DNA from 3 places in the Blautia acetigignens genome. Region 3 is predicted to be linked to each of the others. Evidence: predicted binding sites of a transcription regulator. Region 3 holds the regulator's gene; each other region holds the start of a gene.
The links. Region 3 encodes HrcA, which represses chaperone genes, less so after heat shock. Its sites were predicted from a motif close to TGTTAGCACTCNNNNNNNNNGAGTGCTAACA; they were not measured.
Positions count from the first base shown of each region.

Region 1: a site for HrcA is predicted at 1,564-1,594, ahead of htpG (molecular chaperone HtpG). Genes of this name have one in related genera too.
Region 2: a site for HrcA is predicted at 2,667-2,697, ahead of groES (co-chaperone GroES). Genes of this name have one in related genera too.

Region 1 covers NZ_JAOQJM010000013.1:23,438-27,701, forward strand. Annotated here, with positions in the region: gene htpG (molecular chaperone HtpG) at 1-1,491, opposite strand, end outside; gene OCV70_RS14010 (COG1470 family protein) at 1,742-4,264, opposite strand, start outside.
Region 2 covers NZ_JAOQJM010000013.1:69,146-73,409, reverse strand. Annotated here, with positions in the region: gene topA (type I DNA topoisomerase) at 1-1,346, shown strand, start outside; gene codY (GTP-sensing pleiotropic transcriptional regulator CodY) at 1,605-2,390, shown strand; gene groES (co-chaperone GroES) at 2,737-3,021, shown strand; gene groL (chaperonin GroEL) at 3,060-4,264, shown strand, end outside.
Region 3 covers NZ_JAOQJM010000001.1:75,792-80,055, reverse strand. Annotated here, with positions in the region: gene OCV70_RS00405 (chromate transporter) at 1-435, shown strand, start outside; gene OCV70_RS00400 (LOG family protein) at 608-1,150, shown strand; gene OCV70_RS19495 (DUF6783 domain-containing protein) at 1,231-1,392, opposite strand; gene OCV70_RS19490 (DUF6783 domain-containing protein) at 1,324-1,473, shown strand; gene hrcA (heat-inducible transcriptional repressor HrcA) at 1,626-2,666, shown strand; gene grpE (nucleotide exchange factor GrpE) at 2,695-3,345, shown strand; gene dnaK (molecular chaperone DnaK) at 3,518-4,264, shown strand, end outside.

The DNA.
Region 1 (4,264 bases), on a different contig from region 3:
ATAGAAGATGGTAGTCTTCTCAGGCTCTTTCTCCTTGGAGTCTTCTTTGTTCTCTTCTTTGGCTTCTGTGGTTTCCTCAGCCTTTGTCTCGGTATTCTCTTCCGGCTTCTTGTTCTCCTCGATGCAGTCTTTCAGAGTGAGATATTTGCCGTCAATGTTCTTGAAAAGAATATAGTCATTCATCTTGTCTGCAAACTTGCTGTCCTTGATGCAGCCATATTTGATAAATGGGCTGATGTCATCCCAGTATTTCTCATAGGACTCACGGTCTGTCTTGCACATTCCGGTAAGCTTGTCTGCAACCTTCTTGGTGATGTACTCGGAAATCTTCTTTACAAATCCATCATTCTGCAGGGCAGATCTGGATACGTTCAGCGGCAGATCCGGGCAGTCGATCACACCTTTGAGAAGAAGCAGGAACTCCGGAATAACCTCTTTAATATTATCTGCAATAAATACCTGGTTGTTGTACAGCTTAATGGTTCCCTCAATGGAATCGTACTCTGTATTGATCTTCGGGAAATACAGGATACCTTTCAGGTTGAACGGGTAATCCATGTTCAGATGGATCCAGAACAGAGGCTCCTTGTAGTCCATGAATACCTTGCGGTAGAATTCCTTGTATTCCTCATCTGTGCAGCTGTTCGGATGCTTCATCCACAGCGGCTGCGGGTCACTTAAGGATACCGGACGCTTGTTGATCTTTACTTTATCCTTGGCAGGAGAAACTTCTACTACTTCTTTCTCCCCTTTGTCGTTCTCTTTCTCCTCAGTCTTGGCATCCTCGTGGATATGTTCTACAACCACATCATCCTCGCGAAGCTCGGACTCATCGATGGTCTCATATTCCTGAGGAGCATTCTCCTTGGAAAGATAAATATTCACAGGCATGAAAGAACAGTATTTCTCAATCACTTCTCTCATACGATACTCATTGGAGAACTCTGTGCTCTCATCATTAAGGAACAGGGTGATTTCAGTACCAACTGTGGTCTTATTGCCATCCTGCATATCATACTCTGTACCGCCGTCGCAGGTCCAGTGTACCGGAGTTGCTCCCTCTTTATAGGAAAGAGTATCGATCTGAACCTCATCGGCTACCATAAATGCGGAATAGAATCCAAGTCCGAAGTGTCCGATGATCTGGTCATCTGTTGTCTTGTCTTTATATTTGGAAAGGAACTCAGTTGCGCCGGAAAAAGCGATCTGAGTAATGTACTCCTCTACTTCGTCTGCTGTCATACCAAGACCTGTATCGATAAATTTCAGGGTCTTCTCTTCCGGATTAACGATTACATGAACCTCTGCCTTGTAATCATCTGGAAGTGTATACTCTCCCATAACATCCAGCTTCTTCAGCTTGGTGATGGCGTCACAGCCATTGGAAATCAGCTCTCTTGCAAAAATGTCGTGATCAGAATATAACCATTTCTTTATAATTGGAAAAATATTTTCACTGTTAATTGATAAACTACCATGCTTTTCAGCCATGCAGCTCACTCTCCTTTGTCTTCTAAATTATACAAACTATAGTAATACCAAATTTCCCAAAAGTCAAGAAAAATTTAGCACTCATTCAAAATGAGTGCTAGTAATATTTGTTAATGGATGGAATGATCTATAAAAAAGGTCTGATGTACACGGACATTCCTGCGGTTTCTGCCGCCAAAAAGGGGAAGCTGTTATCAGCCTCCCCTTTCATCATTCATGCTTTTTTATTTTTGAAAAAGCTGAATGCTTATTATTTCTTCTTATTGCGGTAAACAAGAATTCCTGCAATCAGTACCACTGCAATTACCAGAATGATTACGAATGGAAGGATTGGTGTGTTATCACCAGTCTTTACTGCGTTCTTCTGGTTTGCATCGGACTTGTCAGCAGCAGGTGTCAGTGTCTGATTCGGTGCTGCTGCAACGGTGAAGTTCACCTGTTTGGTATCCTGTGTGCCTGTGTTTACCCAGTTGCTTCCATCGAATTTCTGCTGGTTGTAGGTTACCGTTAAGGTGTAGTTACCACTCTTGCCCATACGGAAGGTTGCGGAATATGGAGCTTTGTCCCAGCTTCTTGATTCCAGAACTTCCCAGTTCAGAGGCAGATATCTTACATCACCCTTAATCGGGTTCTCAATGTCGGTTCCTGCTCCAACTGCTGTGAAGGTGATCTTGGTCTCTGTGGTGTAAGAACCATCAGAGCTGATTCCTGTAATTGTGTTCTTGGAAGCATCGGAAACGATCGGTCCGCGGCTTACAGAAACATTTACAGATACGATCAGGTTCAGGTTATCCGGATTGGTCACGCCATCTGGAAGGGTAACGGTACCATTTACAGAGAACTTCTGTGCTTCTGCACTGTTCTGGTTGTAAGCACATCCATTTACATCCCATGCTACGGAAGCGTTCATGTCGCCTGCTGTAGTGGTAATCTTAACTGTGGATGGGAGCTGTAATCCCTCTGCGGATTTCTCCACGCCGTTTGCCAGAGTGATGTCTGCTGGCTTGCTGACTGCGGTAAGCTTAACAGCTGCTTCAGTTACAGTGAAGCTTACAGGGATTACGATTTCTGTGATCTGGTCTGCTTTGATGGAGATGTTCTGGCTGTAAGAACCAGCTGCTAATCCAACTGCAGGTGCTACGGTAAAGGATGCCGTCTGACTGGAATCCAGTTCTGCTACCGGCAGATTGCCTAAAGTGAACTCACTTCCGCTGATGCTTACAGTAAGGTTTGTCAGTTTCACATTGCCTGTGTTCTCAAGAGTTACAGTTGCTGCTACAGGTGCTTCTGTGTAGCCAACCTCTTTGCTGTCAAATTCTACCTTTGAAGGATCTGCAGTCAGCTCCGGAGCTGGTGTCTCCTTAACAGAGTAGGAAACTTTAAGAGCAAGCAGGGTATCTCCAGTCTCTGCATTGACAACTGTTACGGTATCCTCAAAGTCACCAGTCTCGCTGGTATCATTTGGTGTAATGCTTAATGCTGCTGTAGTACTTCCATCTGCTGGAAGCTCAATTTCTTCAGAAGCAAAGGCTGCTGTTACAAAATCTTTATCAGTCTGTACTGCAAGCTTCACAGTTCCGGTACCGGAATTCTTCAGTTTTACAGGTGTAGGTGCAGTATCCGCATCTACGGTAAACTCGCCAAGGTTTACAGTGTTGTCCGTGATTGTTTCATCTGCTGCTTCAATCTTCGGATCATTCTGAACCTCTGGTTCTGATGGAACTTCCGGAGTAGGCTCTGCCGGTTCCTCAGTTGGTATCTGATTGTCGGCGGATGGTTCCTCGGTTGGAGTTGGGTCAGTTGTCGGCTCCTCAGCTGGTGTCTGATCATCTGCTGCCGCTACTACCATATCCGCATTGAAGGAAACCTCTGTACCCTCTTCTGTGGTATAGGTAATGGTATCCTTGTATTCTCCGGCCTCAACGCCTGCTCTTGGCATGATCCATACAGATGTCTGCTCTCCAGCTGCGAGAGGCTCATTGATATCCTGTACCATAAAGTGTTCCGGGCTGATCTCGTTAAAATTCAGAGTACCTGTACCGGTGTTCTTAATGGTGACGGTCTTTGCTATGGAATTAGATTCCTCCTGTGTGAATCCGGCATCTACAGTTCCGAAATCTACAACTGCAGTTCCGTCCTCTGATGCAGTATCCGCTGCTGCCTCAGCTGCATAAGAAACTTCCTCCGGTGCCTGTGCATCCTGCGCATTGTCTGCCTCAGATGCATCGTTGCTCTGACCTTCTTCTGGAATTTCCAGATAGTCTTCTGTTCCAATATCGATTACGCTGTCATCTGTTGCGGTATCAGCCGGCTGTGCAGCATCTGCAGAATCAGCTGCTGAATCAGATGTATCTGTGGTATCTGCTGCTGTCTGGTTCTCTGCCGGCTGCATTTCATCAGCAGAAGCTTCCGGTTCCCCGCCAATATCAATTACTTCGTCCTGAGTATCCTCTGCTGGCTGAGCATCTTCTGCCTGCTGGATATCCTCTGCGGCAGAATCCTCAGCTGCTGTATCCTGTGCAGCTGCAGCATCCGGATCCTCTGTAGTCTCCTGCGGAGCTTCCTCCGGTGTTGCCACGATTTCAACTGTGTTTGCTTTCAGCTCACCAGTTACTCCAAGCTCGGACTTTCCGGTGATCTTCAGCTGGATCTTATTTCCAAGATCATCAGCTGTAAGCTTATAAGTTTTCTCCGTACCAACCTCTGTAAGCTGGTCTCCTGTTTTCCTTGACCAGCTGAAGCTTACGTAGTCATCACTAAGCCCCTCTGGTGT
Region 2 (4,264 bases), on a different contig from region 3:
GGGAAAGAATTAAGAATGCTCCCCTGCCGTTTACCACCAGTACCCTGCAGCAGGAGGCTTCCAAGACCCTGAATTTTTCCACCCAGAAGACCATGCGTCTGGCGCAGCAGCTTTATGAGGGCGTTGACATTAAGGGAAGCGGCACTGTGGGTGTGATCACCTATCTTCGTACCGATTCCGTCCGTATTTCCGATGAGGCGGATGCTGCGGCAAGAAGCTATATCGGCAGCCAGTACGGGGAGAACTATGTGTCTGAAGCTGCCAAGACCGTGAAGAAGGGACAGAAGATCCAGGATGCCCATGAGGCCATTCGTCCTACTGACATCAGCCGTACGCCTGTACAGATCAAAGAATCCCTGACCAGGGACCAGTTCCGCCTTTATCAGCTGATCTGGAAGCGCTTTACTGCAAGCCGCATGGCTCCAGCCAGATATGAAACCACTTCCGTAAAGGTTTCCGGCGGGGAATATACCTTTACCGTATCTGCCTCAAAGGTGGCATTTGACGGTTTCCTTTCCGTGTACATGCAGGAAGAGGATATGAAGAAGAGCAATGTGCTCAGCCAGAGCCTTACCAAGGGCATGAAACTGAATTTAAAGGAATTAAAGCCGGAGCAGCATTTTACCCAGCCGCCGGCACATTATACAGAGGCTTCCCTGGTTAAGACCATGGAGGAGCTTGGAATCGGACGTCCAAGTACCTATGCGCCAACCATTACCACCATTATCAGCCGCCGCTATGTTTCCAAGGAGCAGCGCAACCTGTATGTGACAGAGCTTGGTGAAGTGGTAAACAGCATTATGAAGCAGGCATTTCCAAGTATTGTGGATGTGAATTTCACCGCGACTATGGAAGGGCTTCTTGACTGCGTGGAGAATGGCACTGTCCAGTGGAAGACCGTTGTGCGCAATTTCTACCCGGATCTGAAGCATGATGTGGATGCAGCACAGGAAGAGCTTGAGAAGGTGGACATCCATGACGAGGAGACCGATGTGGTCTGTGACAGCTGCGGACGCCATATGGTGATCAAATATGGTCCTCACGGAAGATTTCTTGCCTGCCCGGGTTTCCCGGAATGCAGAAATACCAAGCCATACTACGAGAAGATTGGCGTAGCCTGCCCGAAATGCGGCAAGGAAGTAGTCCTGAAAAAGACGAAAAAAGGCCGTAAGTACTACGGCTGTGAGGATAATCCGGAGTGCGATTTCATGTCCTGGCAGAAGCCGTCTGACAAGAAATGTCCGGTTTGCGGAAGCTACATGGTAGAGAAAGGCAATAAGCTGGTGTGCAGCCAGGAAACCTGCAGCTACGTGGAGCCTAAGCCAAAGGAAGAAAAAGAAGACTAAGAAGTGCTGAAGTCTGAATGATAAATGGATAAAATGTCTCCCTGCCGCCTGGCGGGGAGATTTTTTGTACGTTTTTGGAAGCAAAAACCGGAAACCGATTACTGATGTTGTTTGGTGAATAGTTCCAAAAACGTTATATTTTCAGAAAAGCTAAACAAAATTGAAAAATAGTAAAAAATAGCTTGTAAATAGTTCGAAAAACGTGTAGTATTAGGGTAACAAGTGAATTTTACGGAACAAAAGCGAAGGGAGGACAAAATGAGCGTTCAGTTACTTGATAAAACTAGAAAAATCAATAAGCTTCTGCACAACAGCAGTTCCAGTAAGGTGGTATTTAACGATATCTGTCAGGTCCTGATGGACACTTTAAGTTCTAATATCCTTGTTCTCAGCAAGAAAGGGAAGGTGCTTGGCGTAAGCTTCTGCCCTGGTGTTGAGGAGATACAGGAACTGATCGCAGATGAGGTTGGCGGTCATGTTGACCCTCTTCTCAACGAGAGATTTCTGGGAGTTCTGTCCACCAAGGAGAATGTGAATCTTCAGACACTGGGCTTTGAGCATGTTTCCAGCAGTTATCAGGGAATCATCAATCCCATCGATATTGCAGGAGAGCGTCTTGGAACCGTGTTTATGTACCGCAAGGACAATCCTTACGACATTGAGGATATTATTGTCAGCGAATACGGCACCACAGTCGTTGGACTTGAGATGATGCGTGCCGTACACGAGGAGAATGCGGAGGAGGACCGTAAGAAACAGGTTGTGAAGTCTGCGTTTAATACCCTTTCCTTCTCTGAACTGGAAGCCATCATCCATATTTTTGATGAGCTGGACGGAGACGAGGGAATTCTTGTAGCAAGCAAGATTGCAGACCGGGTAGGCATTACCAGATCCGTTATCGTCAATGCACTGCGCAAGTTTGAGAGTGCAGGGGTTATTGAATCCCGTTCTTCCGGCATGAAGGGAACTTATATCAAGGTTCTCAATGAGGTTATTTTCGATGAGCTTGAGGAGATCAAGGCACAGAGAAATAAGAAAGCCTGAGAAGAAAGGTGCTTTCCTGCACCACACATAGTACGAAAATACAAAAGCTGATTTTTTTGCGGAAAAGCTGCATAGAATATATGCGTGCCTGTTTTTGCGGAAAGGGTCAGCTTTTTTTCTGCGTAAAGAATCCTGTGTGAAAATTTCAGAAAATTATAAAAGTGAGAAAATAAGAGAAAATAAAAGAATAAATGAGTATGAGAAAGAATATACTTAAAAATACAACAATGAAAAGAGTTGCACAAAAAGCAATAATTCAATAATATAATGGACAGTAGTTAGCACTCGATAATAATGAGTGCTAGTAAATCATAGAAAGAAAGAAATCTAAAGGAGGAAATAGATCATGAAATTAGTTCCATTAGGTGACAGAGTTGTATTAAAACAGTTAGAAGCAGAAGAAACAACCAAATCCGGTATTGTTCTTCCGGGACAGGCTCAGGAGAAGCCACAGCAGGCAGAAGTAATCGCTGTAGGACCTGGCGGAGTTGTGGATGGTAAAGAAGTAAAAATGGAAGTTGCTGTAGGAGACAAGGTTATCTATTCCAAATATTCAGGAACAGAGGTAAAGCTTGACAACGAAGAGTATATTATCGTAAAACAGAGTGATATCCTTGCAATTGTAAAATAATAGCCGCAAAAGTAGGAAAACAGGAGGATTGATTTATCATGGCAAAAGAGATTAAATATGGCGCAGAAGCCAGAACAGCATTAGAGGCTGGTGTAAATAAACTGGCTGATACCGTTAGAGTAACACTTGGACCGAAAGGAAGAAACGTAGTACTTGACAAACAGTTCGGTGCTCCGCTTATTACAAACGATGGTGTTACAATTGCAAAAGAAATCGAGCTTGAGGATGCTTTTGAGAACATGGGTGCTCAGCTGATCAAAGAGGTTGCATCCAAGACAAATGACGTAGCTGGTGATGGTACTACAACTGCTACTGTACTTGCTCAGTCAATGGTTCACGAAGGAATGAAGAATCTTGCAGCAGGTGCGAACCCGATCGTTATGAGACGCGGTATGAAGAAGGCAACTGACGCTGCTGTAGAAGCAATCAAGAATATGAGCCAGAAAGTAAGCGGAAAGAAACAGATCGCAAACGTTGCATCTATTTCCGCTGGTGACAAAGAGGTTGGAGAGCTTGTTGCAAATGCAATGGAGAAGGTTTCCAATGACGGCGTTATCACTGTAGAAGAGTCCAAGACCATGCATACAGAGCTTGACCTGGTAGAAGGTATGCAGTTTGACCGCGGATACATTTCCGCATATATGTCCACTGATATGGAGAAAATGGAAGCAACTCTTGAAGATCCATACATCCTGATCACAGACAAGAAGATTTCCAACATCCAGGAAGTTCTTCCGTTACTGGAGCAGATCGTACAGGCTGGCGCAAAACTTCTCATCATCGCTGAGGACGTTGAGGGCGAGGCTCTTACAACACTTATCGTAAACAAATTAAGAGGAACCTTCCAGGTAGTAGCTGTCAAAGCTCCTGGCTATGGCGACAGAAGAAAAGAAATGCTTCAGGATATCGCAATCCTTACAGGCGGTACTGTAATCTCTGATGAGGTTGGCCTGGAACTGAAAGATGCTACAATGGCTCAGTTAGGACGTGCAAAATCCGTTAAGGTTGCAAAGGAGACAACTGTTATCGTTGATGGTATGGGCGACAAGGATCAGATCGCAAACCGTGTTGCTCAGATCCGTGCTCAGATCGAGGAGACAAAATCTGATTTCGACAGAGAGAAACTTCAGGAAAGACTTGCAAAACTGGCAGGCGGCGTAGCAGTTGTACGTGTTGGTGCAGCTACTGAGACAGAGATGAAAGAGGCTAAGCTTCGTATGGAAGATGCTCTTGCAGCTACCAG
Region 3 (4,264 bases):
GATCTTGTGACCATTGCGGAAATGACGCCGGGTCCCATTGCAGTGAATTCCGCCACCTTTGTAGGCACCCAGATTGCAGGCCTGGGCGGTGCGGTTGTGGCGACCCTTGGCTGCATCTTGCCTTCCTGCATAATCGTAACTTTATTGGCATATATTTACACGAAATACCGGAATATGTCTCTCCTGCAGGGAACACTGGCATCCCTTCGTCCGGCGGTTGTGGCAATGATCGCCAAGGCAGGAGTGACCATTCTGGTTTCTGCCTTTTTTATCAGCGGAACCATAGACCTTGTCCGGGAAAATGTCTGCATCCGAATGGTTGTGTTTTTCGGGGCAGCCCTGGTGCTCCTTCGGAAATTTAAAATGAACCCCATTCTTGTAATGGTCCTGTGCGGTGTGGCGAATATGATATTCTGCGGGGTAATGGGAATCTAAAAGGATATTATGTCTGCAAGACAGCACCATGAAGGAAAAAACAACTGTTTTCTTGACATTGATGCGTGAATCGTGTAAGTTTTGTAGTAACTGTTTTGCGCATTGCAAAGCGTCCACCTGTAAAAGAAGTGGACGGTTATGCCGCAGGGAAAAAGTAAGGGAGGATGACAGTGTGAATATTTGCGTATATGGTGCCTCAAGTGCCCAGCTGAAGGACATTTATTATGAAAAAACACAGGAGCTTGGAAGAGCCATGGGAAAACGGGGCCATGGACTGGTGTTTGGCGGCGGAGCCACCGGAATGATGGGAGCAGCAGCCAGAGGCGTGTCAGAAGAGAATGGATACATACTTGGAATTGCGCCCCGCTTTTTTGACCAGCCAGGGGTACTGTATGAGAAATGCACGGAATTTATTTTTACCGAGACCATGCGGGAGCGCAAGCAGCTTCTGGAAGAAAAATCAGATGCCACTATTGTAGCGCCCGGAGGAATCGGTACTTATGAAGAATTTTTCGAGATCTTTACCCTGAAAAGCCTGAACCGGATCGACAGGCCCATTGTTCTCTACAATATTGACAGATATTATGACAGGATGAAGGAACTGCTGGAATATACTGCCAGGGAGAAGTTTATGGATTCTTCCATATTAGATCTGGTGGTATTTCTGGATGAGCCGGAGGCGATCCTGGATTACCTGGAAAACTACAGCAAATAAAGCAAATGAGATGTCAGAGAAAAATCCCTGTCCCAGGTTTGGGGCAGAAGGTATTTCCCTGACATCTTTTTTGCTGTTTGTCAGAGCGTGCAAAAAAAGTGTTCTCGTGATCTACATGCTCTAGAGCCTGTTTGAAAAATCATTCCTGCAATCTGCACGCCCCACTTTGCGGTATATTTCACCCGAATTCGGTTGTCGTAGCCCGCTACGACGCCCTCATCCGGGCAAAATCTCCCACAAATTGTGACGCACATCTTGCAGAAAGCCTTTTTCAAACACACTCTAAGGTAAAAACTATCAAAAAAGATGAAAAAAATTTGTAAAAAATATTGACAAAAAGAATGTTGAGGTGTATCTTAAGAGCATAGATGTTAGCACTCCTAAATAATGAGTGCTAACAAAGGAATTCGAAGAAGCCAGACGGGAATAGAAATCAGGTTTGACCGTCCGCTTTTCAGAAAGGAGCAGATATTTCATGGATGAAGTATTAGATGAGCGCAAACGGAAAATACTGAAAGCAATCATCAAGACTTATATGGAAACAGGTGAGCCGGTAGGTTCCAGAACCATTTCCAAGTATCCGGATTTGAATGTCAGCTCTGCTACGATCCGAAATGAGATGTCCGACCTGACGGATATGGGCTACATTGTACAGCCCCACACCTCAGCCGGAAGAATTCCATCAGATAAAGGCTATCGCCTTTATGTAGATGAGCTTACCAGGGAGAAGGAAGCTGAGATCGCAGAGATCCGTGATATGATGATTGAGAAATCAGACAAGATGGATAAGGTGTTGAAGCAGGTGGCCAAGGTCCTTGCCAATAATACCAATTACGCGACCATGGTTGCTGTTCCTCAGTACAGAGGAAGCACCCTGAAGTTCATACAGCTTTCACGTGTGAATGAGCGGCAGCTGATTGCCGTAGTTGTATGTGAAGGCAACGTCATCCGGAACCAGATCATTGATATTGAAGAGGAGATGGATGACCAGACGATCCTGAAGCTGAATCTTCTTCTTAACACCAACCTGAACGGTGTTCCCATTCAGGACATCAATCTTGGCATGATCGCCAGACTGAAGGAACAGGCTGGAAGCCACAGCGGTGTGGTTGCAGATGTGCTGGACGCAGTTGCAGCTACCATCCATGTGGATGAGGAAGATATGAAAGTATATACGTCAGGAGCAACCAACATATTCAAGTATCCTGAGCTTGCAGACACATCCAAAGCCAGCGAGCTGATCTCCACCTTCGAGGACAAACAGGAACTTGCGGATATGGTCCGTGGGGAAATGGGAGATTCGGAGAACACAGGAGTCCAGGTATACATCGGAGATGAAGTTCCGGTGCGGACCATGAAGGACTGCAGCGTGGTGACAGCCACCTACGAGCTTGGAGATGGAATGCGGGGAACCATTGGAATCATTGGTCCCAAGCGAATGGATTATGAGAATGTGGTGGACAGCCTGAAGAAATTAAAAGTCCAGCTTGATGAAATGGTAAATAAGAAAACCTAGAAAGGCGGTTGAAAGCGTGTCAGAAGAAATGAATAAAGAAGCCGAAGTACAGGAAGAAGCAGTTGACATTCCGGTAACTGACGGAAGCGAAGAAGAGGCAGCAGATACAGCCCAGGCAGCAGAAGAGGAAGCTTCTGATGATACAGCTGCTCCGGAAGAGACGGAACAGCAGCCAGAAGAGGCAGAATCTCAGAAAGAACCGGAAACCAAGACCAAAACTTCTTTCTTCGGCAAGAAGAAAAAAGAGAAAGATAAATTTGAACAGCAGATCGAGGATCTTACAGACAGACTGAAGCGCAGCATGGCGGAATTCGATAACTACCGTAAGAGAACGGAGAAAGAGAAATCCAGCATGTACATCATCGGTGCCAAGGACATCGTTGAGAAAATGCTTCCTATCGTGGATAACTTTGAGAGAGGTCTTGCACAGGCACCGGAGGATGATCCATTTGCAGAAGGCATGAAGATGATCTACAAGCAGATGATGACAGCCTTCGATGAGATGGGTGTGAAGCCGATCGAAGCTGTAGGCAAGGATTTTGATCCGAATCTGCACAACGCAGTCATGCATGTGGAAGACGAATCCGTAGGCGAGAACATTGTTGTTGAGGAATTCCAGAAGGGATACACTTACAAGGATTTCGTTGTAAGACACAGCATGGTAAAGGTTGCTAACTGACCGAAAGCAACTTAGTGAAGGCGAGCAGAATGCGAAGCCTAAACTTAGTGCGAGGTCGTTCGATCTCACTTAATGAGGGCAAGCCGCAGGCGCAGACCGAATTTAGTGAATCGAACTTCATTAAGACATTCACGAATTTCAGAACATAGATTGAAACAGGAGGAAAATTATCATGGGAAAAATCATTGGTATTGACTTAGGTACAACAAACAGCTGTGTAGCTGTTATGGAAGGTGGACAGCCAACCGTTATCGCAAATACAGAAGGATCCAGAACAACACCGTCAGTTGTAGCATTTACAAAGACAGGTGAGCGTCTGGTAGGTGAGCCTGCAAAACGTCAGGCAGTAACAAACGCAGAGAAAACAATCTCCTCCATCAAGAGAGAGATGGGTACAGATTACCGTGTAACAATCGATGACAAGAAATATTCCCCACAGGAAATTTCCGCTATGATCCTTCAGAAACTGAAAAAAGATGCAGAAGGATATCTTGGAGAGTCTGTTACAGAAGCAGTTATCACAGTTCCTGCATACTTCAACGATGCTCAGCGTCAGGCAACCAAAGATGCTGGTAAGATCGCAGGTCTTGATGTAAAGCGTATCATCAACGAGCCTACAGCAGCAGCTCTTGCATATGGTCTTGACAATGAGAAAGAGCAGAAAATCATGGTTTATGACCTTGGCGGCGGTACATTCGATGTTTCCATCATCGAGATCGGTGACGGCGTTATCGAGGTTCTTGCAACAGCTGGTAACAACCGTCTTGGTGGTGATGACTTCGATCAGAGAATCACAGACTACATGCTTTCCGAGTTCAAGAGAACTGAGGGCGTTGACTTAAGCAACGATAAGATGGCTCTTCAGAGACTGAAAGAAGCTGCTGAGAAAGCAAAGAAAGAGCTTTCTTCCGCAACAACA